4 regions of the Streptomyces sp. NPDC033178 genome follow, and region 1 is predicted to be linked to each of the others. Evidence: riboswitches for the same ligand, from Rfam matches in the RefSeq annotation. Region 1 holds a riboswitch; each other region holds the start of a gene.
What was found. Region 1 has a riboswitch for cobalamin ahead of metE (5-methyltetrahydropteroyltriglutamate--homocysteine S-methyltransferase). Riboswitches for the same ligand answer to the same signal wherever they lie in the genome.

Region 2: another riboswitch for cobalamin. It lies ahead of ACZ5VQ_RS15625 (cobalamin biosynthesis protein); the one in region 1 lies ahead of metE (5-methyltetrahydropteroyltriglutamate--homocysteine S-methyltransferase).
Region 3: another riboswitch for cobalamin. It lies ahead of ACZ5VQ_RS06265 (ribonucleoside-diphosphate reductase subunit alpha); the one in region 1 lies ahead of metE (5-methyltetrahydropteroyltriglutamate--homocysteine S-methyltransferase).
Region 4: another riboswitch for cobalamin. It lies ahead of ACZ5VQ_RS24735 (ABC transporter substrate-binding protein); the one in region 1 lies ahead of metE (5-methyltetrahydropteroyltriglutamate--homocysteine S-methyltransferase).

Annotation. Positions count from the first base shown of each region.
Region 1 covers NZ_JBVIPT010000019.1:72,321-79,441, forward strand. The annotation lists gene ACZ5VQ_RS37655 (methylmalonyl-CoA mutase family protein) at 1-994, shown strand, start outside; gene scpA (methylmalonyl-CoA mutase) at 994-3,180, shown strand; gene meaB (methylmalonyl Co-A mutase-associated GTPase MeaB) at 3,186-4,172, shown strand; cobalamin riboswitch at 4,436-4,660, shown strand; gene metE (5-methyltetrahydropteroyltriglutamate--homocysteine S-methyltransferase) at 4,828-7,121, shown strand, end outside.
Region 2 covers NZ_JBVIPT010000005.1:455,255-462,375, reverse strand. The annotation lists gene ACZ5VQ_RS15655 (hypothetical protein) at 1-430, opposite strand, end outside; gene ACZ5VQ_RS15650 (alpha/beta hydrolase) at 685-1,821, opposite strand; gene ACZ5VQ_RS15645 (class II aldolase/adducin family protein) at 2,087-2,797, opposite strand; gene ACZ5VQ_RS15640 (lysozyme) at 2,995-3,738, shown strand; gene ACZ5VQ_RS15635 (inorganic phosphate transporter) at 3,913-5,154, shown strand; gene ACZ5VQ_RS15630 (hypothetical protein) at 5,167-5,388, shown strand; cobalamin riboswitch at 5,511-5,654, shown strand; gene ACZ5VQ_RS15625 (cobalamin biosynthesis protein) at 5,753-6,709, shown strand; gene ACZ5VQ_RS15620 (cobyric acid synthase) at 6,706-7,121, shown strand, end outside.
Region 3 covers NZ_JBVIPT010000002.1:530,214-537,334, forward strand. The annotation lists gene ACZ5VQ_RS06265 (ribonucleoside-diphosphate reductase subunit alpha) at 1-1,969, opposite strand, end outside; cobalamin riboswitch at 2,109-2,249, opposite strand; gene ACZ5VQ_RS06270 (GNAT family N-acetyltransferase) at 2,326-2,844, opposite strand; gene ACZ5VQ_RS06275 (nucleoside hydrolase) at 2,954-3,943, opposite strand; gene mctP (monocarboxylate uptake permease MctP) at 4,184-5,815, opposite strand; gene ACZ5VQ_RS06285 (DUF3311 domain-containing protein) at 5,812-6,123, opposite strand; gene ACZ5VQ_RS06290 (YbdD/YjiX family protein) at 6,302-6,514, opposite strand; gene ACZ5VQ_RS06295 (carbon starvation CstA family protein) at 6,486-7,121, opposite strand, start outside.
Region 4 covers NZ_JBVIPT010000010.1:88,684-95,804, forward strand. The annotation lists gene ACZ5VQ_RS24710 (VOC family protein) at 1-177, shown strand, start outside; gene ACZ5VQ_RS24715 (MHYT domain-containing protein) at 417-1,352, shown strand; gene ACZ5VQ_RS24720 (PQQ-dependent sugar dehydrogenase) at 1,385-2,521, opposite strand; gene ACZ5VQ_RS24725 (CoA-binding protein) at 2,762-3,169, opposite strand; gene ACZ5VQ_RS24730 (TIGR03767 family metallophosphoesterase) at 3,308-5,242, opposite strand; cobalamin riboswitch at 5,487-5,673, shown strand; gene ACZ5VQ_RS24735 (ABC transporter substrate-binding protein) at 5,741-6,769, shown strand; gene ACZ5VQ_RS24740 (FecCD family ABC transporter permease) at 6,766-7,121, shown strand, end outside.

The sequences.
Region 1 (7,121 bases):
CCAGTTCCTGACCATCGCCAAGCTGCGTGCGGCGCGCAGGCTCTGGGCTCGGGTCGCCGAGGTCTGCGGGGCGCCGGGCGGGCAGGTGCAGCACGCGGTGACCTCGCCGGTGATGATGAGCCGCCGGGACCCGTGGGTGAACATGCTGCGTGCGACGGTCGCCACGCTGGCCGCCGGAGTGGGCGGCGCCGAGTCCGTCACCGTGCTGCCCTTCGACCACGCCCTCGGCCTGCCGGACGCGTTCGCCCGCCGGATCGCCCGCAACACCTCGACGATCCTGGTCGAGGAGTCGCATCTGTCCCGGGTGATCGACCCGGCGGGCGGCTCCTGGTACGTGGAACGCCTCACCGACGAACTCGCCCACGCGGGCTGGGAGTTCTTCCAGTCCGTCGAGCGGTCGGGTGGACAGGCGGCCGCCCTGCGGTCGGGCCTCGTCGGCGAGGAGCTGGCCGCCACCTGGGCGGCGCGCAGCGCGAAGCTGGCCAAGCGGCGCGAACCCGTCACCGGGGTCAGCGAGTTCCCGCACCTCGCCGAGCGGTTGGTGGCACGCGAGCCCGCGCCCGAGCCGCCGTCCGGCGGACTCCCCCGGGTGCGCCGCGACGAGGCGTACGAGAACCTGCGTGCCCGCTCCGACACCCACCTGGCGGCGACCGGCACCCGGCCGCGGATCTTCCTGGCCGCACTCGGTCCGGCAGCCGCCCACACCGCCCGCCTCACCTTCGCCTCCAACCTGTTCCAGGCGGGCGGCATCGAACCCGTCACGGAAGGCGCGTTCGAGGACAGCGGGGCCACCGAGGCCTGTCTGTGCTCCAGTGACGCGCTGTACGAGGAGCAGGCCGCCGAGGTCACCGCGTCCCTCAAGTCGGCGGGCGCCGCGCATGTGTTCCTCGCCGGGCGTCCCGGGCAGTACCCCGGTGTCGACGACTACGTCTTCGCGGACTGTGACGCCGTAGCCGTGCTCTCCGCCACCCTCGACCGCATGGGAGTGTCCTGATGAAACCGACGGGACCGATCCCCGATTTCTCCGGGATCGAGCTGGGGGTCCCGGCCGTGGACGGCGGCCCCGACGAGTGGCGCGACGCCGTCAAGAAGGCGGCCGGCGGCGACGACCTCCTCTGGGAGACCCCGGAGGGCATCGCGGTCAAGCCGCTCTACACCGGGCAGGACCTGGAGGGCCTGGACTTCCTGGGTACGTACCCGGGCGTCGCCCCGTATCTGCGCGGCCCGTACCCGACGATGTACGTCAACCAGCCCTGGACGATCCGGCAGTACGCGGGCTTCTCCACGGCCGAGGAGTCCAACGCCTTCTACCGCCGCAACCTCGCGGCCGGCCAGAAGGGTCTGTCCGTCGCCTTCGACCTGCCCACGCACCGGGGTTACGACAGCGACCACCCTCGGGTGACCGGTGACGTCGGCATGGCGGGGGTCGCCATCGACTCCATCTACGACATGCGGCAGTTGTTCGACGGGATCCCGCTGGACAAGATGACCGTGTCGATGACGATGAACGGCGCCGTGCTGCCGGTGCTCGCGCTCTACATCGTCGCGGCGGAGGAACAGGGCGTACCGCCCGAGAAGTTGGCCGGGACCATCCAGAACGACATCCTCAAGGAGTTCATGGTCCGCAACACCTACATCTATCCGCCGAAGCCGTCGATGCGGATCATCTCCGACATCTTCTCCTTCACCTCGCAGCGGATGCCCCGCTACAACTCCATCTCCATCTCCGGCTACCACATCCAAGAGGCGGGCGCGACGGCCGACTTGGAGCTGGCGTACACGCTCGCGGACGGGGTGGAGTACATCCGGGCGGGCCGGGACGCAGGGATGGACGTGGACGCGTTCGCGCCCCGGCTGTCCTTCTTCTGGGCGATCGGCATGAACTTCTTCATGGAGATCGCCAAGATGCGGGCCGCGCGGCTGCTCTGGGCCAAGCTGGTCAAGCAGTTCGACCCGCAGAACGCCAAGTCCCTCTCCCTGCGCACCCATTCGCAGACCTCGGGCTGGTCGCTGACCGCGCAGGACGTGTTCAACAACGTCACGCGTACGTGCGTGGAGGCGATGGCGGCCACCCAGGGCCACACCCAGTCGCTGCACACCAACGCCCTCGACGAGGCGCTCGCGCTGCCCACCGACTTCTCGGCGCGCATCGCCCGCAACACGCAGCTGCTGATCCAACAGGAGTCCGGCACGACCCGGGTGATCGACCCGTGGGGCGGCAGCGCGTACATCGAGAAGCTGACGTACGACCTCGCGCGGCGGGCCTGGCAGCACATCGAGGAGGTCGAGGCGGCGGGCGGCATGGCCAAGGCCATCGACGCGGGCATCCCCAAGCTGCGCATCGAGGAGGCCGCGGCCCGCACCCAGGCCCGGATCGACTCCGGACGTCAGCCGGTGATCGGCGTGAACAAGTACCGCGTGGAGACCGACGAGCAGATCGACGTCCTCAAGGTCGACAACTCCTCCGTACGCACCCAGCAGATCGAGAAGCTGCGGCGGCTGCGCGCGGAGCGCGACGAGCGGGCCTGCCAGGACTCGCTGGACGCCCTGACCCGGGCGGCGGGCGGTGAGGGCAACCTGCTGGAGCTGGCGGTGAACGCGGCCCGTGCGAAGGCCACTGTCGGCGAGATCTCCGACGCCCTGGAGAAGGTGTACGGGCGGCACGCGAGCCAGATCCGTACGATCTCCGGTGTGTACCGCACCGAAGCCGGCGAGTCCCCGTCCGTCGAGCGCACCCGTACGCTGGTGAACTCCTTCGAGGAGGCCGAGGGCCGTCGCCCGCGCATCCTGGTCGCCAAGATGGGCCAGGACGGCCACGACCGCGGCCAGAAGGTGATCGCGACCGCCTTCGCCGACCTCGGCTTCGACGTGGACGTCGGCCCGCTGTTCCAGACGCCGGGTGAAGTGGCCCGCCAGGCCGTCGAGGCGGACGTGCACATCGTCGGGGTGTCCTCGCTGGCCGCCGGGCACCTGACCCTCGTACCGGCGTTGCGGGAGCAGCTCGCGGAGGAGGGGCGCGAGGACATCATGATCGTGGTCGGTGGGGTGATTCCGCCGCAGGACGTGCCCACGCTCGTGGAGATGGGCGCGGCGGCCGTCTTCCCGCCCGGGACCGTGATCCCGGACGCGGCGTACGACCTGGTCGAGCGTCTGGCCACCGACCTCGGCCACGACCTCTGAGCCCCATGGCGATCGACCTCGACACCTATGTGAAGGGCGTACTCGACGGGAAGCGGGCGCTGGTGGCGCGCGCCATCACGCTCGTCGAGTCGACGAGGCCCCAACACCGGGCGATGGCACAGGAGTTGCTGACCGAGCTGCTGCCACACAGCGGGAGGGCGCGGCGGATCGGCATCAGCGGCGTCCCGGGCGTGGGCAAGTCGACGTTCATCGACGCGTTCGGCACGCTGCTCACCTCGCTCGGGTACCGGGTCGCCGTGCTCGCCGTCGACCCGTCGTCGAGCCGGACGGGCGGGTCCATCCTGGGCGACAAGACGCGCATGGAACGCCTGGCCGTCGACCCGGCGGCCTTCATTCGCCCCTCCCCCACCGCCGGGACGCTCGGCGGGGTCGCCAAGGCGACCCGGGAGTCGATCGTGGTGATGGAGGCGGCCGGTTACGACGTCGTCCTCGTCGAAACGGTCGGCGTCGGCCAGTCCGAGACCGCCGTCGCGAACATGGTCGACTCGTTCCTGCTCCTCACCCTCGCCCGGACCGGGGACCAGTTGCAGGGCATCAAGAAGGGTGTCCTGGAGCTGGCCGACGTGATCGCCGTCAACAAGGCGGACGGACCGCACGAGCGGGAAGCCCGGGGCGCGGCAAGGGAGTTGGCGGGCGCGCTGCGGTTGATGCACCCCGCAGACGCCGCCTGGACGCCACCGGTGCTGAGTTGCAGCGCCCGTGAGTCGACCGGCCTGGACACGGTCTGGGAGCGTCTCGAACAGCACCGTACGCTGCTCGACTCGACCGGCCGCCTCGCCGCCAAACGCCGTGACCAGCAGGTCGACTGGACTTGGACGATGGTGCGCGACGAACTCCTCGGCCGCCTGCACTCCGATCCCGCCGTACGCGCCCTCGGGCCCGGTCTCGAACAGCGGGTCAGGGACGGCGAGTTGACGGCCACACTCGCCGCCGAGCGCATCCTGCGGGCGTTCGGCGGCGAGACGGACTGAGCGGGACCGGGTCGGACCGGGCAGGACCGGAGTGAGCGGGACCGCGTAGGACGGGCCGCGGGTTCCCCGTGTATGCCCAGGGCTGAGGGGCCCGGCCCGTCACCGGTTGAGGGGCCGGTGGCAGTGGGGGACCGGGGCGGGCGGCGCCACAGGAGTGGGGCGGCGCCCGTCCAGTTGGCCTGGGCGGTGTCTCGTACGACCCGGTGTCTCGTACAGCCGTCCGGCATATGGGCAATGTTCCACGTCGTGAGGCCGCGACCCCTAGGCTGACCGGTGCAGCTGGTTCGCCCCGTCCGCCAGGCGGGATGCGTCGCAAGAGGGAACCCGGTGGGAATCCGGGACTGCCCCGCAGCGGTGAGCGGGAACGACCGCCGTCATACGCACTGGGCCCCGAGAAGCGGGGGCCTGGGAAGCGACGGCCAGTAGGTGTCCTCCGTACGGAGGGCGTGCTCGCGAGTCCGAAGACCTGCCATCTGCCCGTACGTGACCGATCGCGTACGGACAATCCCGGTGACCTCGTGGGCGGGTCAGGCGTACATATCCGGCGGACGACCGCGCCTTGCCGCGCGAGAGGTGTCTCTGCCGGGTTCGTCACCCCTTCGCGCCCACGTCCCGTCCCGGGATCTCAGGGAGACATCTCGCGAAGGAGAGTTCCGTGACATCGAAGTCCGCAGCCGCGGCGGCACGGGCCACCGTGTACGGCTACCCCCGTCAGGGCAGGGGCCGGGAACTGAAGAAGGCGATCGAGGGGTACTGGAAGGGCCGCGTCGACGCCGACGCCCTCCGGGCCACCGCCGCCGAACTGCGCCGCACCAACTGGCGGCAGCTGGCCGAGGCCGGCATCCACGAGGTGCCGACCGGCGACTTCTCGTACTACGACCATGTCCTGGACACCAGCGTCATGGTCGGCGCGATCCCCGGGCGCCACCGCGCCTCGGTCGAGGCCGACGCGCTCGACGGCTACTTCGCGATGGCCCGCGGCACCCAGGACGTGGCGCCGCTGGAGATGACGAAGTGGTTCGACACCAACTACCACTACCTGGTCCCGGAGTTGGGCCCTGACAGCGTCTTCACCGCCGATTCCGCCAAGCAGGTCGCCGAGCTCCGCGAAGCACTCGCGCTCGGTCTCACCGCCCGCCCGGTCCTCGTCGGACCCGTCACCTATCTCCTGCTCGCCAAGCCCGCGCCCGGTGTGGCCGCGGACTTCGACCCGGTGACCCTGCTGGACCGGCTGCTGCCGGTGTACGCCGAGGTCCTCTCCGATCTGCGGGCGGCGGGCGCGGAGTGGGTGCAGCTCGACGAACCGGCCCTGGTCCAGGACCGTACGCCCGCCGAACTGAACGCGGCCACGCGCGCCTACCGCGACCTCGGCGCGCTCACCGACCGTCCGAAGCTGCTGGTCGCCTCCTACTTCGACCGGCTCGGCGACGCCCTGCCGGTGCTGGCCAAGGCCCCGGTCGACGGCCTCGCCCTCGACTTCACCGAGGCGGCCGCCGGCAACCTGGACGCGCTCGCCGCCGTGGGCGGACTGCCCGGCAAGCGCCTGGTCGCGGGCGTGGTCAACGGGCGCAACATCTGGGTCAACGACCTCACCAAGTCCCTCGCCACGCTCGGCACCCTGCTGGGGCTGGCCGACCGGGTCGACGTGGCCACGTCCTGCTCACTGCTCCACGTGCCCCTCGACGCCACCGCCGAACGGGACATCGAGCCGCAGATCCTGCGCTGGCTCGCCTTCGCCCGGCAGAAGACGGCCGAGGTCGTCACCCTCGCCAGGGGGCTCGCCCAGGGGACGGGCACGATCACCGGCGAACTCGCCGCCAACCGGGCCGCCCTGGCCTCCCGCGCGAACTCGCCCATCACCCGCGACCCGGCCGTACGGGCGCGGGTCGGTGCGGTCACGGACACCGACGCCCGCCGCTCCCAGCCGTACGGCGAACGAGCCGCCGCACAGCGCGCCCACCTGAGTCTGCCCCTCCTCCCGACCACCACCATCGGCTCCTTCCCGCAGACCGCCGAACTGCGCGTCGCCCGCGCCGACCTGCGCGCCGGGCGCATCGACACGGCCGGCTACGAGGAGCGCATCAAGGCCGAGATCCAGGAGGTGATCTCCTTCCAGGAGAAGACCGGCCTGGACGTCCTCGTGCACGGCGAGGCCGAACGCAACGACATGGTCCAGTACTTCGCCGAGCAGCTCACCGGCTACCTCGCCACGCAGCACGGCTGGGTGCAGTCCTACGGCACCCGTTACGTCCGTCCGCCGATCCTGGCCGGCGACATCTCCCGCCCCGAGCCGATGACGGTGCGCTGGACGACGTACGCCCAGTCCCTGACCCAGCGCCCCGTCAAGGGCATGCTCACAGGGCCGGTCACCATGCTCGCCTGGTCCTTCGTCCGCGACGACCAGCCGCTCGGCGACACCGCCCGCCAGGTCGCCCTCGCCCTGCGCGACGAGGTCGACGACCTTGAGACGGCCGGGACTTCGGTCATCCAGGTCGACGAACCCGCGCTGCGCGAGACCCTGCCGCTGCGTGCCGCCGACCGCCCCGGCTATCTGGCGTGGGCCACCGAGGCGTTCCGGCTCACCACCGCAGGGGTCCGGCCGGCCACCCAGATCCACACCCACATGTGCTACGCCGAGTTCGGCGACATCGTCCAGGCGATCGACGACCTCGACGCGGACGTCATCAGCCTGGAGGCCGCCCGGTCCCACATGCAGGTTGCCCGCGAACTGGCCGCGCACGGCTATCCGCGGGAGGCCGGGCCCGGCGTCTACGACATCCACTCCCCGCGCGTGCCCAGCGCGGACGAGGCAGCCGCCCTGCTGCGCAAGGGGCTTGAGGCCATCCCGGCCGAACGGCTCTGGGTCAACCCCGACTGCGGCCTGAAGACCCGCGGCTGGCCCGAGACCCGGGCGTCCCTGGACAACCTGGTCGCGGCCGCCCATGCGGT
Region 2 (7,121 bases), on a different contig from region 1:
TGTCGTCGCGGTTCCAGGCGCGCAGCCGCCAGCCGGGGCGCGCGATGCCGCCGTGCACCTCGACGAGCCCCGCGAGACGTGCGGTGTCCCAGTCCGCGCGGACCTGAGCCGGGGTCAGGGCCAGATCGTCGGCGGCACGTTGGGCGGTCGCCTCGGAGAGTGTGCCGGTGCCCTCGGGGGTGCCGCGGGAAGCGGTGCCCTCGCGGTCCTTGGCCGGGCTCAGGACGGCGTCGGCCCAGCGAGCGACACGGGCCGCGCCGGCGAGTACGGAGCGCGCCATGCGGGCGAGTTCCGCGGGTGCCGGTGTGCCCTCCGGCGGGCGGGGTGCGGGTCGGCGCGCGGGCCTCTGGGTCATCGCTCGGGGGGCGGCGGCCAGGGTTCGCGGGCGGACGAGTCGGAGCCTGGAGTCGCGCGGGATACGGGACGTCACGGGGGCAGTCTTCCGGTTGACGGTCCGAAAACCCAAACGGAATGCCACAAGGGGCCACAGGGATGGCCTGCGCACCGGTCCCCGCGGGCGCTCCCGGGGCGTGAACGGGTAGGTGGTACGGAGTTAAACGGAACGTCCGGGACCGGGTGGAACGGGCACCCCGGCAGCGGACGGGAGAGGTCCGAGTCAGGAGATGAGGTCGCTGGACGAAGGCTCTGAGTGAAGGCTCCGGGTGAAGGCTCTGGGTGAAGTCGCTACATCAGGGGGGTGAGGAAGCGGCGGAGCGCCTCTTCGTAGCCGGCCGGGTCGGCGTTCCACATGGCGCCGTGCGGGGCGCCCTGGACCGTGTGCAGGGTGACGAGGTCGGGGCGGCGCTCGGCGAGGCGGCGTGAAGGGCCCCAGGGGGCGACCGTGTCGTCCGGGCCGTGCAGGACGAGGATCGGCACCTTGAGCCGCTGGGGGTCGGCTGCGCCCTCAATGCGGTCGCCGTGCAGCCCTGTGCGGCCCTGGGCCGCGCGGACGGCCAGCGGCAGCAGGGCGCCGGGGGTGCGGCGGGCCCTGGCGAGGGCGCGCAGCGTGGTCTCCCAGCTGAGGACGGGCGAGTCCAGAACGAGGCCGGAGATCCTCTCGCGCATGGCCGAGTGGGCCGCGGCGCGCAGGGCCATGGTGGCGCCGGTCGACCAGCCGTGCAGGACGACCCGTTCGGCGCCGTAGCGCACGGCGTAGCGGATGGCCGCGTCCAGGTCGCGCCACTCGGTCTCGCCCAGGTGGTTCAGGCCGTCGGGAGGGCGGGGCGCGCCGAGGTCCCCGCGGTAGGCGAGAGCGAGGACGGGGAACTGGTGGCGGTGCAGGAACTCCATGACGTTCATGGGGTGTTCGCGGGTGGCGCCGAGGCCGTGCACGGTGATCACCCAGGTGTCGCGGGCGGCGGGCACGAACCAGGCGGGCAGGGCTCCCAGTTCGCCTGGGACGTCCACGTCGGCGTGGTCGAGGCCGAGGGCGGAGCTCGGGTTGCCGATGTGCACGCCCGGGGTGAACCACACCTTGTCCCCGGCTTCCAGGGTGCCGTGCGTGACCCGTTCCAGACGGCGTACGACCGTGTCGGCGGAGTGCGGGGCGGCGTTCAGGAGCGGGCCGACGACCGCGTGGCTGCCGTCGCCGCCGAGGCCGTACAGGCCCGGGCGCTGCGAGGCCAGGGCGCGGGTCAGGGTGATCTGTCCCGCTGCCGTGGAGTGCACGGTGAGGCGGGGTTCGGTGGGCAGCGGTTTGCCCGGCGGCGCCTTGAGCGCGGCGTCGCTGGCGAAGCGGCCTGCCGCCACCGTGGCGGCGACGGTGGCTGCGCCGGCTATGGCGACGGTGACGGCTGCTGCCGTCGGATTCACGGTGCGCACGGGTCCAGTCTCCTGACGGAACCCGTTGTCGGCCAGTCAAATGGGGCGAATGCGGGTTCGGCACCGCCGGAACGGTGCGTATCGGCTGAGCGCCGTGGCTGTGGGGATCAGGCACGGCGGCGGTACCGGTCGGGTCGGCGGCCGCACCCGACCCCCACCGCCGGCCAGGCCCAGTCACCGTTGCGGACCCCCGCCAGTACGGCTGCAGGCCTCCGATCACGGTTGCCGCCCTCCCCCGACAATCCCGGTCGCCGGCCTCTCCCCGTCACGGCCGCTGGCCATACCCCCTCAGCCGTTCCCCCACCTCGTCCACCTGTTCCCGGGTGAGCAGCGTGGGCGTGTGCCCTGGGAGGGACGAGGCGGTCAGCCAGAGGTGGCACATCCACTCCAGTTGGGCCGTGCGGTCGTAGGCCTGGGGGAGAGAGGCTCCGTATGTGAGGGTGCCGTGGTTCTGAAGGAGACAGGCGGTGCGGTCCCGGAGTGCCTGGAGCATGTTCTCGGCCAACTTTTCCGTGCCGTAGGTGGCGTAGGGGGCCACACGGACGGGACCGCCGAGCGCGGCGGCCATGTAGTGGATGAGCGGCAGCTCCTCGACGAGGGTCGAGACGGCCGTGGCGTGCACCGCGTGGGTGTGGACGACGGCGCGCGCGTCGGTGGCACGGTAGACCGCCAGATGCATGGGCAGTTCGCTTGTCGGAACGAGCGAACCGAGCACCTGCCGGCCGTCGAGGGAGACCCCGCAGAGGTCCTCGGGGGCCAGCCGGTCGTACGGGACTCCGCTCGGCGTGACCAGGACGGTGTCGCCCACGCGCACCGAGACGTTGCCCGATGTGCCGACGACCAGACCCTCGTCCGCCGTCCGGCGGGCCGTCGCCACGAGGTCGTCCCACGCCCGCTCCAGCGCCTCCCGCGCCGGGGGCGCGTCCCGCTCCCCCGAGTCCCGTCCGTCTCCTGTGTCCCGCCGCTGCTCAGCCATGCCGCGATCCTGCCAGCCGCGCGGCTCAACCCCGGCGCGGGCAGGGCACTTTAGGGCGCGACCGACGCATCCGAAAGGTCGCACAAGGGCATGAATCGCCTGCCGGGAGCGAATGACCGGCATGCGACGGGCTTTCAAGGATCTTCCAGTAACCTCTGGGAGATTTTTCGTGCACGTCGCCATTCCGGGGGGGAAACATGGCTCGTGATCGCAAACTGTCCCTTCAGCGCGCCCGATTCGTCGCCGCCTCCGTCGCGACGCTGGCGCTCGGCGGCACCGCTCTCGCCGAGGTGCCGGCCTCGGCGGCCGCCAAGCCCAAGGGCCACGACGTGTCCTCGCACCAGAAGAACGTCAACTGGTCGAGCGCGAAGAGCAAAGGCGCCAAGTTCGTCTATGTGAAGGCCACCGAGTCGCACACGTACCGCAATCCGTACTACAACCAGCAGTACAACGGGGCACGCGGCGCGGGCATCATCCGCGGGGCGTACCACTTCGCACTGCCGCACAAGTCCTCGGGGACGACACAGGCCGCGTACTTCGTACGCAACGGCGGCGGCTGGCGCGCGGACGGCTGGACGCTGCCGCCCGCGCTGGACATCGAGTACAACCCGTACGGCAAGAAGAAGTGCTACGGCCTGAGCAAGAGCAAGATGGTCAGCTGGATCAAGGCCTTCAGCAACGAGGTGAAGCGGCAGACCGGCCGTCGGCCGGTGATCTACACCAACTACAACTGGTGGAAGATGTGCACGGGCAACAGCGCCGCGTTCGCCGCGAACCATCCGCTCTGGCTGGCCCGCTACAGCTCGACTGCGGGGTCGCTGCCGTCAGGCTGGAACTTCTGGACCTTCTGGCAGTACGACAACGGCGGCAGCCTGCCGGGTGACCAGAATCTCTTCAACGGATCCCTGAACCAGCTCAGGGCGTTCGCGAGGGAACGATAGGGGTAGCGGACCCCTGAATTCCGCCTCTGTTCGAGACCTCTTGCCGCCACTCCGACACAAGCGGAGTGGCGGCACCTCTATTGGGCCACCCTGTCGCCCACCTCAGTTCATCTTCCGTTCATCCAGGTTGCCTACGGTCCCTGTGCCACTGACGTCCAAGAGAAGCCTGGGTAAATGGAACACATCACGCTCCTCCTCGGAATCGTGATCGTTACCGCTCTCGTGTTCGATTTCACGAACGGTTTCCACGACACAGCCAACGCGATGGCGACGACCATCTCGACCGGTGCCCTGAAGCCCAAGACGGCGGTGGCCATGTCCGCCGTGCTGAACCTCGTCGGTGCGTTCCTCTCCGTGGAGGTCGCCAAGACGATCTCCGGCGGCATCATCAACGAAGAGGGCATCCGCACCGAAGTGATCTTCGCGGCGCTCGTCGGCGCCATTCTGTGGAATCTGCTGACCTGGCTCCTGGGTCTGCCCTCCAGCTCCTCGCACGCACTGTTCGGCGGCCTGATCGGCGCCGCGGTCATGTCGGCCGGCTGGTCGTCGGTGAACGGTTCGACCGTCGTCACCAAGGTCCTGCTCCCCGCGATCGCCGCGCCGCTGGTGGCCGGCCTCGCCGCGATGCTCGCCACCCGGCTGACGTACCGCATCAGCAACAAGGCCGGTGAACAGGCGACCTCCAAGGGCTACCGCGCGGGCCAGATCACCTCCGCGGGCCTGGTCTCGCTGGCCCACGGCACGAACGACGCGCAGAAGACCATGGGCATCATCACGCTCGCCCTGGTCACCGGCGGTGTGCTCGCGCCCGGGTCGAACCCTCCCCTGTGGGTCATCGTCTCGGCCGGTATCGCCATCGCGCTCGGCACCTACCTGGGCGGCTGGCGCATCATCCGCACCATGGGCAAGGGCCTCACCGACCTCGCGCCGCCGCAGGGTTTCGCCGCCCAGACCAGTGCCGCGACGGTCATCCTGGCCTCCTCGCACCTCGGCTTCTCGCTCTCCACCACCCAGTCCTGCTCCGGCGCCGTGATGGGCTCGGGCCTCGGCCGCAAGGGGGGCGTCGTCCGCTGGTCGACCGCGACCCGGATGTTCGTCGCCTGGGGCCTCACGCTTCCCGCCGCCGGTCTGGTCGGCGCGGGCGCCGAGTTCCTCACCAAGCAGGGCACCTGGGGCATCGTCCTCACCGGCGCGCTGCTGATCGCGGGCTCGGCGGTCATCTGGACGCTCTCCCGCCGCCAGCCCGTCACCGTCGACAACGTGAACGACGTCAACGGCGAGCCCGCCGGCGTCGTGACCACCGCCATCGCCGCCGTCACCCCGCCGCCGGCGGGCACGGTCGCCGCGGCCGACGACCTCAAAACCACCATCCCGGGCCCGGACGCCACCGAGCCCGCCCGTACGGCCACGGTGTAAGGAACCCACAGCATGAAGATCGACTGGGCAGCCCTCGGCTCCGTCTTCGGAGTCAGCCTCATCGTCACCGTCGCCCTCGTGGGCCTCTTCACCCTCGGCATCGTCGGCCTCTCCAAGCGCGAGTCGGCCTCCGCCCAGGGCGACACCGCGACCCTCGCGGTCACGGGCGCGTACGCCTGCTTCGCCGCCTGCGCGGCGGCGGTGGCGTACGGGATCTATCTGATCGTCGCCTGACGCGTCCGGCACCTCCGTCCCGCGCGGCTCCGCCCCGCCGACCCCCCGGTCGGCGGGGCGGAGTCGTGTCCGTGTGTGGGCCTCAGCACACTCTCCCGTCGCAGGTCAACAGCAAGTTGACGGGTGTTCGTGGGCGTGGTGGACTGCCGGAGCCATGTACGGCGGCAGGAGAGGAAGCCGGTGCGAATCCGGCGCGGTCCCGCCACTGTTACCGGGGAATCGACACCCCGGGAGCCAGGAACTCTCGCCGTCGGTCTCGTCGAACCAGGGCGCGGACACCCTGAGTGAGGACAAATCGCCATGCGCGGCTGCCCAATTGCCTTTCCAGCGACGGTTGTGCCCGACCTGACGGTCGGCTGAACCGATGCGTGCCGACCGCGTCTTCGCGTACGGCGCCGCCGCCGGCCTCCTCGGTGACCTGCTGCTCGGCGATCCCCGCCGGGGGCATCCGGTCGCCGCGTTCGGACGGGCCGCGGGTGCCGTGGAGCGGGTGCTGTGGCGGGACCACCGGGGGTGGGGCGCTCTGCACACCGCCGTGTGTGTCGGCGGGGCCGCCTCGATCGCCGCGCTCGCCGGGCGTTCCGTGCGTCCCTCTCCTGCCGCCTCCGTCGCCCTGACCGCCGCCGCCACCTGGTCCGTCGTCGGCGGGACTTCGCTCGGGCGGGAGGCCCGGGCCATCGGCGGGGCGCTCGCCGCCGGGGACATCGAGGTGGCCCGGGAGCGGCTGCCCCACCTCTGCGGGCGCGATCCGCAGTCGCTGGACGCCGACGGGATCGCCCGGGCCGTCGTCGAGTCCGTCGCCGAGAACACCTCGGACGCCGTCGTGGGCGCCCTCGTGTGGGGTGCCGCGGCCGGTGTGCCGGGACTCGTCGGCTTCCGTGCCGTGAACACGCTCGACGCCATGGTCGGGCACAGGTCCGCCAAGTACCGGCGGTACGGCTGGGCTTCCGCGCGGCTCGACGATGTCGCGGGGTGGCCCGGGGCGCGGCTCACCGCCGTCCTCGCGGCCGTCACGGGAAGCGATCCGCGCGGAGCCGTACGCGCCTGGCGTGCCGACGCCGTCAAGCACCCGAGTCCCAACGCCGGGCCCGTCGAGGCCTCGTTCGCCGGGGCGCTCGGCGTGCGGCTGGGCGGGACGCTCTCGTACGCGGGAAGGGTCGAGCACCGGCCCGTACTCAACGGTGAAGGGCGGGCCGTGGAGGTCGGGGACATCGAGCGGGCCGTGCGGCTCTCGCGGCGCGTGGGCCTGCTCGCGCTCGGCGTGAGTGTCGCCGGACGGCTCCTCGTCAACAGCCTTCGCACGAAGGGGCGTACGTCATGAGTCGGGGAACGAGCGGGGGAACGGGTGGCGGGCTGCTCGTCGCCGGTACCACCTCCGACGCGGGCAAGAGCGTCGTGACGGCCGGGATCTGCCGGTGGCTGGTGCGGCAGGGTGTCAAGGTGGCGCCCTTCAAGGCGCAGAACATGTCGCTCAATTCGTTCGTCACGCGGGAGGGCGCCGAGATCGGGCGGGCGCAGGCCATGCAGGCACAGGCCGCGCGCGTGGAGCCCACCGCGCTCATGAATCCCGTACTGCTCAAGCCGGGCAGCGACCGGAGCAGTCAGGTCGTCCTCATGGGCAGGCCCGTCGGGGAGATGAGCGCCCGCGGCTATCACGGCGGGCGTCAGGAACAGCTCCTCGGGACCGTGCTGGAGTGCCTCGCCGAGTTGCGGGGCACGTATGACGCGGTGAT
Region 3 (7,121 bases), on a different contig from region 1:
CGGAGAGGGTCTCGCGCTTGAAGAGGTTGGAGACCTGAGGCTCGATGCACTCGTAGACGCCCGCGATGGACGCGATCGTCGCGGTGGGCGCGATCGCGAGCAGCAGCGAGTTGCGCATGCCGACCGAGGTGATCCGCTCCCGCAGCGCGGCCCAGCGCTCCGGCCAGTTGAGCTCCACGTCGTAGTGGTCGGGGTGCAGCACCCCCTGTGCCGTACGGGTCTTCTCCCAGGCGGGCAGCGGGCCGTTGCGCTCGGCGAGGTCGACGGACGCCTCGTACGCGGCGAGCATGACGCGTTCGGCGATCCGGGTGGAGAGCGCCTTGGCCTCGGCGGAGTCGAAGGGCATCCGCAGCTTGAAGAAGACGTCCTGCAGACCCATCGCGCCCAGGCCCACCGGCCGCCACCTGGCGTTGGAGCGGCCCGCCTGCTCGGTCGGGTAGAAGTTGATGTCGACGACCCGGTCGAGGAAGGTGACGGCGGTACGGACGGTCGAGTCCAGCCGCTCCCAGTCGATGACCTCGGTGGCCCCGGGGGCCGTGATCACGAACGCGCCGAGGTTGACCGAACCGAGGTTGCAGACCGCCGTCTCGCCGTCGTCCGTGACCTCCAGGATCTCCGTGCAGAGGTTGGAGGAGTGGACCGTGTGGCCGGGCAGCGCGGTCTGGTTGGCCGTGCGGTTGGCGGCGTCCTTGAAGGTCATCCAGCCGTTGCCGGTCTGCGCGAGGGTGCGCATCATGCGGCCGTACAGATCGCGGGCCGGGATGGTCTTCTTGGCGAGCCCCTGGTCCTCCGCCTTGCGGTAGGCGGCGTCGAACTCCTCGCCCCACAGGTCGACCAGCTCGGGCACGTCCGACGGCGAGAACAGCGACCACACGCGGTCCTCGTTCACCCGGCGCATGAACTCGTCCGGGATCCAGTGCGCGAGGTTCAGGTTGTGCGTACGGCGGGCGTCCTCACCGGTGTTGTCGCGCAGCTCCAGGAACTCCTCGATGTCGGAGTGCCAGGTCTCCAGGTAGACCGCGGCCGCGCCCTTGCGCCGGCCGCCCTGGTTCACGGCGGCGACCGAGGCGTCGAGCGTCTTCAGGAACGGGACGATGCCGTTGGAGTGCCCGTTCGTCCCGCGGATCAGGGAACCGCGCGAGCGGACACGGGAGTACGCGATGCCGATGCCGCCCGCGTGCTTCGAGAGGCGGGCCACCTGGTGGTACCGGTCGTAGATGGAGTCCAGCTCGTCCAGCGGGGAGTCGAGGAGGTAGCAGGACGACATCTGGGGGTGCCGCGTACCGGAGTTGAAGAGCGTGGGGGAGGACGGCAGGTAGTCGAGGCGGCTCATCAGCCGGTACAGCGCGGCCACTTCGTCGAGGGCGCGGGTCCCCGCTTTTGAATCGAGCACGGTGTCCTCGGCGAGACCGCTCGCCACGCGCAGCATGAAGTGCTGGGGCGTCTCGATGACGGACCGCGTGATCGGGTGCCGCAGCAGATACCGGCTGTGCAGCGTGCGCAGGCCGAAGTAGCCGAAGCGGTCGTCCCCTTCGAGGTCGATCAGCGCGTCCAGACGGGCCGCGTGGGTCCGTACGAACTCGGCGGTGCGGTCGGCGATCAGGCCCTCGCGGTGGCCGACCGCGACGGACTCGGAGAAGGACCTGACCCCCTGCGAGGCGGCCTCCTCGGCGATGCCGATCGTCAGCAGACGGGCGGCCAGCTTCGAGTACACGGGGTCCTCGGAGATGAGGCCCGCGGCCGCCTCCGTGGCCAGCTCGCGCAGCTCCGCGGTGATCCCGTCGGCCCCCACGGAGGACCGGCCGCGCAGCGCGGCGGCGGCGACCCTGCCGGGATCGGCGTCGGGAAGGTCGGCGGTGAGGTCGGTCAGGGTCCGCAGCAACACGGTTCCCGGTCCGTCGGCCTCGGCCCTGTCCTGCTGGTACTGGGGCGCTTTCGCTGAGACCGGATCGGCTGGCGCGATGGTCACGTGGGGCTCTCCCTCGCTCGGCACGGGGCCTGCGGGGAGAGGGGTTCGGGGCACACGGGGGTACACGCTCTGCGCAGCGGTACGCCGCGTCCACCGGCCCACTCCGCGAGGCCCGGACGTCATGGCACCCGGGCCGGGTGGCCTGGGCACGCTGTCGGCAGGTCCTCGGACTGACCAGGCGCACGGCTCTCCCCTGGGGACAGACATGCACAAGTACACCGTTGCGGGACAGTTCCGGATTTGCACCGGATTCCCCTGCGGCGACAACGAGCATGAGCATACATCTTGTGCCGGGCTCGGGAAGCACCCCCACATGTTGTGTGTCGTATCGGCTTCGGAGGGTGTATCGGTATGTGTCAGAGCGTCAACTCGTAGGTGAGCAGCATGATGTCGTCGAGGTCCGGGATCGGGTTCCAGTCGCGGTCCGGGGCGCGGGTGAAGCCGAGGCGTCCGTAGATGCGATGGGCGCTGTGCATGGTGCGCTGGGTGGACAGCACGAGGCGTACGCAGCCGTCCGTGGCCCGGGCGCGGTCGACGCAGGCGCGCACGAGAGCCTCTCCGGCGCCGTGCCCGCGGGCCTCCTTCGCGACCGCCAGCATCCGTATCTCGGCCTCGCCCTCGCGTGCGATGTCGGCCATCGGACCGCCGGACGGGACGAAGGTCACGCAGCCGACGACCCGCTCGCCCGCGCCTGTCCCCACCACGGCCACCAGTACGTCCGCTGCGGCGGCCCGCTTCGCCACGTCCCGCAGCTCGCCCAGATACTCGTCGCTCTCCCCGAAGTCGAGCAGCCCGTCCCCGAGATAGGCCTGCGCGGTGATCTCGCCCACAGCCTCGTACTCCTCGGGCTTCGCCCGTCTGATCACGATGTCCATGCTTGGCAGTGTGCCGGAGGGGTACGGCAAGGGGCCGCCGAGTTTCTCGCGCACCGGTGCCGGTGCCGGGGCCGTCGCGCCGGTGCCAGGGGCGTCCGAGGGGGCGGGCTCAGCCCACGGCCGGCCACTGCGGCAGGGCCGTGACGAAGTCCTTCGTGAAGTCGCGTGGGCCCGGGCCGAGGGCCACGCGGCCCGTGTGGCGGGTGCGGGCGGTCAGGGCGGGCGACTCCGTGTAGTAGTTCCGTTGGGCGGCCGCGGGGACGAACACGGTCTGGCCGCGGGTGAGTTCGCTGGCGCACTCGACGACGACGGCTCCCTCCGCGAGCGTCACGAAGGATTCGTCCGCGCACACGCCCACGGCGAGCGGGTCGTGCAGCGGGCAGGAGTCGCCTCCGCCGTGGCGGCGGTAGGAGTCGATGTAGAACCGCAGCAGCCGGGCCGCGAGCGCCGTGCCCGCCCCCGCAGCCTCCAGCGCGGCGAGGTCGGCGGGGCCGAAGAGCCAGCGGTGCGAGGCGTCCAGGTCGACCATGGTGAACGGGATGCCCGAGGAGAGCACCACCTCGGCGGCGTCCGGGTCCGCCCACATGTTGAACTCGGCGACCGGGGTGATGTTTCCGGGCACCTGCGCGTTGCCGCCCATGAACACGAACTTCTTCACTCGGTGGGCGAAGGCCGGGTCCTCCAGGAGCGCGATGGCCACGTTGGTGAGCGGGCCGGTGGCGCACACCGTCAGCTCGCCCTCGTGCTCCCGGGAGAGCCGCAGCAGTGCCTGTGCGGAGGACTCCGTCAGGTGTGCGGCGGTCGAGTCGGGGAGTGTCTCGTGGCCGAGGCCCTCGGGGCCGTGGAAGTGGCCGGCGGCCGTGTACGGGAGGCGGGTGAGGGGGCGGGCCGCTCCGCGGTGGACCGGGATGTCGGTGTCGATACGGAGGGCTCTCGCGAGGGCGCGGGCGTTGCGGTAGGTCTGCTCGGCGGGGAGGTTGCCGCCCACGGAGGTGTAGGCCCTGAGGTCCCACCTGCCTGTGCCCAGGAGGTACTGGAGAGCCACGGCGTCGTCTATGCCGGGATCACTGTCGAGGACGATCGGCGAACCAACGCTCATGACGCCCAGCGTAACCGCGGACTGCCGTGCCGCCAGGGGCAGTTGTCGCCCCCGCCGCCCCTACCCGTCCCGTCCCTGGGGGCTGCGCCCCCAGACCCCCCCTTTCGGCCTGAACGGCCTCGTCCTCAAACGCCGGACGGGCTAATAGTCAGCCCCTCCGGCGTTTGAGGAGCGGGGGTTCGGGGCGGAGCCCCCGAGGAAGGGACGGGAATGGGTAGGGGCGGCGGGGGCGAAAAAAGGCTAGTGCCCCGCCCCCGCCCCCGCCGTCGCCGGCGGCAGCTCGACCTGCACACCCTTGTCGCCCGCGTCCGCTGTGTAGTCCTCGGGGGACGTCTCGTCGATGCCCTCGGGCGCCTTGAGGGCCTTGAGGGCGAAGGTCAGGACGACCGTCACGACCACGTTCAGGACGAACGCCGTCAGACCGATGTACCCGATCTCCCCGATCCCGGGAATCTCCTTCGAGGAACCACCGAAGTGCTTCTGCGTGGGCGAAGCCACCCCATAAGCAGCCACCGTGCCGTACAGCATGCCGACCGCCCACCCCGCGAGCAGCGCCCACCGGTGGAACCACCGGGTGAACAGCCCGCCGACCAGCGCCGGGAAGGTCTGCAGGATCCAGATCCCGCCCAGCAGCTGGAAGTTGATGGCCACGGTCTTGTCCATGGTCAGGACGAAGACCAGCGCACCCACCTTCACGAGCAGCGAGACCAGCTTGGAGACCTTGGTCTCCTGGGCGGGCGTCGCGTCGGGCCGGATGAAGTCCTTGTAGATGTTGCGGGTGAAGAGGTTCGCCGCCGCGATGGACATGATCGCCGCGGGCACGAGCGCACCGATACCGATCGCCGCGAAGGCAACCCCCGCGAACCATGCCGGGAACATGTCCTCGAAGAGCTGCGGGATCGCCAACTGCCCGTTGCTGACCTTGACCCCGGCCGCGATCGCCATGAACCCGAGCAGCGCGAGCAGGCCCAGCATCAGCGAGTACAGCGGCAGGATCGTGGTGTTGCGCCGGATCACCTCACGGCTGCGCGACGACAGCGTGGCCGTGATCGAGTGCGGGTACATGAAGAGGGCCAGGGCGGAGCCCAACGCCAGCGTGGCGTAGGTCCATTGGCCCGCCTCGCCCGGCGCCAGCGCACCGCGTGGCGCGCCCGTCGCCGGGTTGGTCTGGCTGTACGCCTCGCCCGCCTTGGCGAAGATCTCGTCGAAGCCGCCCAGCTTGATCGGGATGTAGATGATCGCCACCGCGATGACGATGTAGATCAGCGTGTCCTTCACGAACGCGATCAGGGCGGGTGCGCGCAGACCGGACGAGTACGTGTAGGCCGCCAGCACACCGAAGGCGATGAGCAGCGGTAGGTCCTTGACGAACCAGTTGGTGTCCTCGCCGCCGCCGACGCCCATCACGTCCAGGACGGCCTGGATGCCGACCAGTTGGAGCGCGATGTACGGCATCGTCGCGAGGATGCCCGTCACCGCGACGGCCAGCGACAGGCCCTTCGAGCCGAAGCGTCCGCGTACGAAGTCCGACGTCGTCACGTACCCGTGCTTGTGCGAGACCGACCACAGGCGGGGCAGGAACGTGAAGATCAGCGGGTAGACGAGGATCGTGTACGGCACGGCGAAGAAGCCGGCCGCGCCCGCCGCGTAGATCGCCGCCGGGACCGCCACGAACGTATACGCCGTGTAGAGGTCGCCGCCGAGCAGGAACCAGGTGACCCAGGTGCCGAACGACCGTCCGCCCAGGCCCCATTCGTCGAGACTGTCGGTCTCGGCCCTGCGCCAGCGCGCGGCCAGGAAGCCCATGACCGTGACGGCCAGGAAGAAGAGGATGAAGACGGCGAGTGCCACGCCGTTCACGCCGTCGTTCATGCGGACGCGCCCTCCTTCTGGGACTTGCGGGCGCGCTGGTCACGGTTCCACAGCTTGTACGCGATCATCGTGAGCGCGGTCGAGATGAACACCCACAGCATCTGGTACCAGTAGAAGAACGGGATGCCGATGAAGGTCGGGTCGACCTTCGCGTACGAGCCCACCCAGAGCATCGCCACGAACGGCGCGACCAGACAGACGGCGATCACCACACGGACCGGTGTGACGACAGGCGGGGGCACGACCGGCGGGGTCTCCACCGGCGGTTTCCCTTCGGGCGCTCTTGGCGCATCCGGCGCTTCAGACATACTGCGGCTCCGTCCCCTCACTGATCACCTGTGCAACGCGCAGGAAATCTAAGGGACGGTTCCGCTTTATGGAACCCCTGTCCGCATAACGGATACGGCGTTCCGCTCAGTGCCGCCAACTGCTGCTCACGGTCGCTCGCTGCCGAGCGCGGAGCCCGACAGCGAGCGGACATCGCGCTCAGCAGCAGCGGAAACCCTGCCGGGGGTCCTCCTCCTGACGGTCCGTGCGCATCCGCTCGAACTCCCGCCGCGACGGCACGGCCGCGTCGGGGTGACCCTTGCGCACATGCGCGACATACCGGTCGTACGCCGATTCGTCGGTGAGCTCCCGTACGTACCAGCGCACGCCCCTGACCGCCCGGCTAGCCGCCCGGTGCAGCGCCGACCGCATCGCGTTCCTCCTCCTTCTCCTCCTTGGTCGGGATCAGCCCGGCCGGGGCCACGATCTTCGACTCGACGTAGGGCGACTCGCTGAGCGTGGAGAGCGCGGGACGGCGTATGTGCCGGATGCACACCCTCGTCGCGTCCGCGATGACGATCACGATGAGCAGGGCGAGGACCGCCGCCAGGACGCCGTCGACTGTGGAGTTTGTGACGATCGTGTGCATGTCGTCCATGCTCTTGGCGGGCGCGATGAGCTCGCCCCGGTCGATGCCGTCCTGGTAGACCGAGCGCTGCTTGAAGAAGCCGACGCGCGGGTCGCTGGAGAACACCTTCTGCCAGCTCGCGGTGAGCGTCACCGTGGCGTCCCAGGCGAGCGGAATCCCCGTGATCCAGGCCCACTTGAGGCGTCCGGACTTCACCAGCAGGGTCGTGCAGACGGCCAGCGCGACCGCCGCAAGGAGCTGGTTGGAGATGCCGAAGATCGGGAACAGCTGGTTGATCCCGCCGAGCGGTTCATGGACGCCGACCCACAGGAAGTAGCCCCAGAGGCCGCAGACGATGCCGCTGGTGATGACCAGTCCGGGCTTCCAGCTCACATTCTTGAAGGGTTTGTA
Region 4 (7,121 bases), on a different contig from region 1:
GATCCCACGGTCCGGCCGCACTGGCAGGTCCACTTCGCGGTCGACGATGTCGACGCGTGCGTGCGTGCGGCGCTGGCCCACGGGGGCACGGTCCAGGAGGGCGCGTCCGCGCTGGAGGCGGTGCTGCGGGACCCCGACGGTGCGCAGTTCACGGTGGCTTCGCGGAAGGAGCGGTGAGGCCGTTCCTGCCGTAGCGGTGGGGCCGTGCCCGACGGAGCGATGGGGACCGCACTGCCGGAACGGTGGTATCGCGTCACCAGAATGAATGCCTCCGGCTGAAAAAAGCCCATCGATGACCGGAATTGATGGACGCAGCATGCAGTTCACTGCGAATCGATCGAAAACGCTTGCTCCCGCCTGTCACGGCGCGTACATCTGTCCCCCGCAACACTTGTTTTCCGGGGGGATTCTGGCATATGCAAGGAACTGTCGACGGATTCAGCTACGGACTGATCACGCCGCTGGCCGCCTACGTCATGGCGTGCCTGGGAGCGGCCCTGGGGCTGCGCTGCATCACCCGATCACTGCGCAACGACCAGTCGTGGAAGCCGGGGTGGCTGGCGCTGGGAGCGGCATCGATCGGATGCGGAATATGGACGATGCATTTCATCGCCATGATCGGATTCCAGGTGGAGGAAAGCCGTATTCGCTATGACGTCGGCCTGACTGTTCTCAGTCTCGCCGTGGCGATTGTCGTCGTCGGCCTGGGCGTCTTCGCCGTCGGTTACCGCGGCGCGAACACGGCGACCCTGCTCATGGCGGGCACCTTCACGGGCATCGGGGTCGCGGCCATGCACTACATAGGCATGGCGGCCATCCGAGTGAACGGCAGCCTGGAGTACGACGTCCGCACAGTGGCACTCTCCGTCGTGATCGCCGTCGTCGCCGCGACCGCCGCGCTCTGGGCCGCGGTCGCGATCCGCGGCTTCATGACCAGCCTGGGGGCCAGCCTCGTCATGGGCGTCGCAGTCTCCGGCATGCACTACACGGGCATGGCGGCCGTCAGCGTGCACCTCCACGGCGCGACCGGCTCGCCCGGCGTCGGCGGCTCCGCCCACTCGCTCCTGCTCCCCATGCTCCTCGGCCCGGCCCTCTTCCTGCTGCTCGCGGGAGTGGTGGTCATGTTCGACCCGATGCTGGTCCTCGGGGACGGCGACTGGCGGCGACCCGTCGTCGGCCGACGCGCGCCCACACCACAGGCGAGCTGGGCCCAGGAGCCCGGCTCCCTGTTCGAGGCGCCGTCCGATGCGGGTCACCGCTCGTACGGACAAGACGAGGGTCACCGCTCGTACGGACAAGACGAGGGTCACCGCTCGTACGGACAAGGGGCGCCGGTGCCGCGCAACTGGTGAGCGTGCGCCGGCTCCGCCTCAGCGAGTAGTGGTCACACCGGGTCGATGCGGGAGACGGAGCCACCGATGGCGAGGACGTACAGTTCGCCATCGCCGTCCTGCACGAACGAGATGACCTCCCCGCCGTTGACTCCGAGGTCGCTCTCGCCGGTCACCTTCCCGTTCTTCATCCGCAGCGTGCGCAGGGTGCCGTCGCAGTAGTCGCTGAACACGTACTGCCCCTTGAGGGCCGGGATCGCCTTGCCGCGGTAGACGTATCCGCCGGTCACCGAGCAGCCCAGTCCGGTGCGGTCGTACTCGTGGACCGGCGGCACGTGGTTCGCGGGTTCCGTTCCGCCCCGGAAGGGATGGGTGCCCTCCATCTGGGACCAGCCGTAGTTCTCGCCGCCCCCGCTCCTCGCCGGGGCCCAGTCGATCTCCTCCCAGTCGCTCTGGCCGACGTCGCCGATCAGCAGGTCGCCGGTGCGCGCGTCGAAGGAGAACCGCCACGGGTTGCGCAGCCCGTACGCCCAGATCTCGTCCTTCGCGTTCGGATCGTTCACGAAGGGGTTGTCCCGCGGGATCGCGTACGGCTTGCCGCCCAGCGGGTCGATCCGCAGCATTTTGCCGAGCAGCGTGTCGAGTTTCTGTCCGTTGCCGTGCGGGTCGCCGCCCGAGCCGCCGTCGCCGAGCGCGATGTAGAGGTAGCCGTCGGGGCCGAACCTGATGTCACCGCCGTTGTGGTTCGGGTAGGGCTGCGTCTGGGTGATGACCGTGCGCCGGGTGCTGGGCCGGATCTTGCCGTGCCGCACGGCGAACTCGTCCACGGTGCTGGTGCCTTCGAGATTCGTGAACGAGATGTAGAAGTGCGCGAACCTCTTGTCGAACGCGATGCCCAGCAGGCCGCGTTCGCCGTCGGTGGTGGTCTCGCCGGATATGTCGAGGACGGGCTCGCCGAGCCCCTTGTCGTCCAGGACCCGTACCGTGCCCGCGCGTTCGGCGATCCAGACCGTGCCACCGGGCCCGGCGGCGCCGGCGATCGGGTTCTGGGCTTTGGCCACTTCCTTCAGCGCGACCTTCGCCGCCTGACGTGGGGCGGTGGGCTCGTCGGCGGACGCCGTGGTCAGGGCGAGGGATGCGACGAGGCAGATGGTGCCGATGAGCGCCGTGCTGCGGGTGCGAACTTTCACCGTGACCCTCCATGAGGCGGGGAATGGGGAAGTCACCCGGCTGCCTGGGGCAGGGTTGTGTGGGTGTCGCCCGAGCCAGCACGCAACCTGGGTGGGGGGATCGTGTGCCGCTGGCCACGGATGAGGATACTGGGGCAGGGCGGTTTGGCCTAGACCAATAACCGGCCCAACTGCCCCTGTTCTGCTGTGGGTTCACATCCCGCTCTGCTGTGGGTTCACCTCCCGCACCCACCGTGCACGTCAGCCCAGGCGCGGGATCTCGATCGCCGGGCAGCGGTCCATGACCATGTCGAGGCCGGCCGCGCGGGTGCGGTCGTAGGCGGACTCGTCGATGACGCCCAGCTGGAACCAGACCGCCTTGGCACCGATGGCGACCGCCTCGTCGGCGACGGGGCCGGCGAGGTCGCTGTTGACGAACACGTCGACGACATCGACCTCGAAGGGGATGTCCTCCAGCGAGGCGTACCCCTTTTCGCCGTGGACCGTCTCTGCCTTGGGGTGGACCGGGACTATGCGCTTGCCGTAGCGCTGGAGGACGTTCGCCACGCCGTACGCGGCGCGCCGCTCGTTCGACGACAGGCCCACGATCGCCCAGGTGTCGCCGAGCTCGCTGAGGATCTTGCGGATCGTTGCCGGGTCGCCGTACACGGTCGGCCTCCTTGGGATGCGTACGAGAGCTGCTGCGCGCGACAACAGTGAGAGCGGCGCGGTGATTCCCCCCGCCACCGGGCTCGCGCCGAGGCGGCCACCGGGCTCGCGCCGGGCAGCGGCCTCGGCGCGACGGCCTCAGCGTGTCGCGGAGGCGGCCACCAGCAGTTCCACGTTGCGGTCGCCGGGACCGCCGGCCCAGCTCTCGTGGACGCCCTTCGTCATGCCCGTGGCCAGGTCGGGAGCGTTGTACGACAGCTCCCGGTACAGGGAGGCGAGGCCCACCGCCGACAGGTCGGCGAAGTCCGGGTCGGTGCGGTGCGGTGCGGCGGACTCGACGAGGGTCGCGAACAGGGACACCGTGCCGTCCCCGTTGTCGGCGAGTTCGATCACGCGGGCGTGGTGCGGATAGTCCAGGTGGGAGGCGGTGTTGACCTCCCAGAAGGACCGGGCGGGCGTGGCGTGCGCGTGGGGCGTGATCCGGTTGACATGGCTGTGGCCGTTGATCCAGGCCACCACGTTCGGGAACCGGTGGAGGAGGGCGAGGACCTCGGCGCCGTCGTGCCGCGGCTCCTCCGTACGGGCGGCGTCGGGGCGGCGGGTCATGCTCGGGCTGTGGTGGTGGCTGAAGACCAGGACGTGGGCGTCGTCGGCCCCGGCGTTGCGTACGAGACGGCCGTCGGCGTCGTAGGACCGGGAGCTGTGCGCGGCCAGCGTCCGCTCCAGCCAGCGGAGTTGATCGGTGCCCAGCGAGCCCTCGTAGTGGCCGCTGCGGTACGTCGTGTCGATGCTGATGCCGATGACGTTCTCGGCCACCCGGAAGGTGTAGTACATCCGGTCGCCGTCGAGGTTGTTCTCCGTGTAGCCGTGGCCGACCGGGCCCGCGCCGGTGCGCGCGGGGTCGAGATGCGCGGCCAGGTAGTCGTGCGGGGTGCACGGGCGGCGCCGTTCGTCGGCCGTCACGGTCCGCGCCGAGGCCGTGTGCCGCTTCAGGATCGCCGTGAGCACCTCGCTCTTGGGGTCGTCGCCGGAGTTCAGCGCCTTCGCGTAGGCGGCCGCGTCCGTGTCCGGGACCGACAGCAGCTTGCGGGAGCCGACGGCGAAGTCGCCCAGCGCGGGTGACAGACAGCCGCCGGGTATGTCGTCGTGGTTGCCGACCGTGGAGTACCAGGGGATGTCGAGCCCCGGGCTGGTCACGGGCCGTATCGCGGCGTCGAGGAAGCCGGGGATGCGGGGCAGCCCGCGCCGCTTGTCGAGGTCGCGCAGGGCCGCGTCGTCCGGATGCCAGTAGAGGGGCAGGCCGGAGTTCTGGACGCCTTCGTACGCCGACGGATCCCCGGTGTTGGGCGTGATCCTGCCGCCGCTCATCAGCGTGAGGAACCACTCCAGTTCGATCGCGGAGTTGTTGTCGATGTTGTCGCCCGTCGTCATCACGAACGAGGGCGCGAGACCGGTGTACGGACCCTCGCCGAGCGCGTTCACCTGCTCCACGAGCGCCACCGCCCCCGCCACCGTCAGCGCCTCCTGAGCTCGCCACGCGGCAGGCTTGCGCGACCGCAGGAACTCGGTGCGCAGCGGGTTCTGCACGTCGGTGAGGTGGAGGTCGGTGAACTGCACGAAGCACGCGAGGGGTGTACGCCGGTCCTGGCGGCCGGTGGCGGCAGGCGCAAGGTCTCCGCGTACGACCACGGGCCAGCCGGGGCCCGGGACGAGCCGTCGGTAGGTGCCGGCGTGCGCGCGGCCTCCGAGGCGGGCCGTCGTCTCCAGGGTGGTCGTCGCGTACGGGGCCGCGCGTCGCGGCGTCGGCCGTCGGGTGGCGGGGGCCGGCTGCGGGGCCGCACTCTCCGACGCGGGCTGCACGGAGGGGGCCGGGCGCTGCCGTGGGAGGACGGCCGCCGCTCCTCCGGTCGCTCCCGCCGCGACGGCACCGGACGCGAGCAGAAAGCGGCGACGGTTGATCGAGGATGCGGGCGAGGACGAGGACGAGGACGGGGGCGGTGACGGTGACGGGGAAGCGGGTGTGGACGAGGGCGGGGGAGTGGGTGCGGTACCCGCCATTTCGATCCCGGTCATGGGGTGGCCCTCCGGTGCCTCCGAGAGACTCAGCTAGCGGAACCACTCATTCAGGCCGCGGGGGCAGGGCTGTGGGCAGGGGTGTGGCGTAGCCGTGAACACCGCCGGAACAGGTGGAGCGGCTGCTGGGCCCCGCCCTGCCGGTCCGTCCGCCCATCCGTTCGCCGATCTGTCCGCCAGTCTGTCCGCCAGTCTGTCCGCCAGTCTGTCCGCCGGTCCGTCCGCCGGTCCGCGAGACCCGCCGTGATAGCTTGCCGAGGCCAGTCGAACCCATGTACGTGGGTCAGGGAATCCGGTGGGAATCCGGAGCTGACGCGCAGCGGTGAGGGTGACGGGCGTGGCATCGGCCACTGGACCGGCATGACGGTCCGGGAAGGCGCCTCGTCCGGGTGACCCCGAGTCCGAAGACCTGCTGGCGGCCTCCGCGGTCACGCGCCGACGGGGGAGCACCGTACGACCGGGCTCCGCGTTCGAGCCCTCGACGCCTGAGGAACTCCCGTGCCCGTAGCACGTCTTGCTGCCCGTCCCGCTGCCCTGGTCCTGTCCGGGGCTCTCCTGCTGACCGGCTGCGGTTCGGGGGACTCGTCGTCCGACACGGACTCGGGGGCCGCCGTCACCCTCGACAACTGCGGCGAGACCGTACGCGTCGAGTCTCCGCCCGAGCGGGCCGTGTCCCTCAACCAGGGCACCACCGAGATCATGCTCTCGCTCGGCCTCGCCGACCGCATGGCCGGCACCGCCACCTGGACCGACCCGGTGATGAAGGGCCTGGAGAAGGCGAACGCGAAGGTGGAGCGGATCGCCGACAACAACCCCTCCTTCGAACGGGTCCTGGACGCCGACCCCGACTTCGTCGCTGCCTCGTTCGTGTCGACACTCGGCAAGGGCGGCGTGGCCACCCGGGAGCAGTTCGAGAAGCTCGGCGTGCCCGCCTACGTCTCGCCCTCCGACTGCGTCGGCAAGGACAACGACTCGGGCGGCGACGGCGCGCGGAAGAAGGCCCTCGGCATCGACGCCGTCTACGGCGAAGTGCGCGACCTGGCCCAGGTGTTCGGCGTCGAGAAGCGGGGCGAGCAGCTCGTCGCAGACCTCAAGCGGCGGACGAAGAAGGCCACTTCGGGGATCGACGCCTCCGACGTCACCCTCCTGTACTGGTTCGCCAACTCCGACTCGCCCTACATGGCGGGCTGTTGCGGCGCTCCCGGCGTCATCACCCGGACCCTCGGCGCGAAGAACGTCTTCGACGACACGCACGAGGAGTGGCCCCAGATCAACTGGGAGACCGTCGCCGACCGCGACCCCGACGTGCTCGTCATCGGCGACCTGACGCGCAAGTCGCAGACCGCCGAGTCCGCGAAGAAGAAGATCGAGTTCCTGGAGTCCGACCCGGTCACCAAGAACATGACTGCAGTAAAGAAGAAGCGGTACGTCCTGCTCAGCGGGCAGGCGATGAACCCGACCATCCGCACGGTCGAGGGCGTCGAGCAAGTCGCCTCCGCCCTGCGGGAGTTCGGGCTCGCCGGGTGACACGGCCGCGCCTGGGACTGCTCATCGCCGCGGGCGTCGCCCTGCTCCTCCTGTCCGTCGCCGTCGCGATCACCATCGGCCCCGCGGACATCCGGGTCGGCGACGTCTGGTCCGTGGTCGCGTCCCATCTCGGCTGGGGCAGCTCGGAGTTGACCCCGATCCGGGAGGGGATCGTCTGGGAGCTGCGCTTGCCGCGCACGCTCCTGGCGGCCGTGTGCGGGGCCGGACTCGCCGTGTGCGGCGCGGTGATGCAGTCCCTGCTGCGCAACCCGCTCGCCGACCCGTTCGTCCTCGGTGTGTCCTCGGGCGCCTCGACGGGCGCCGTGACCGTGGTCGTCCTCGGCGTCGGCGG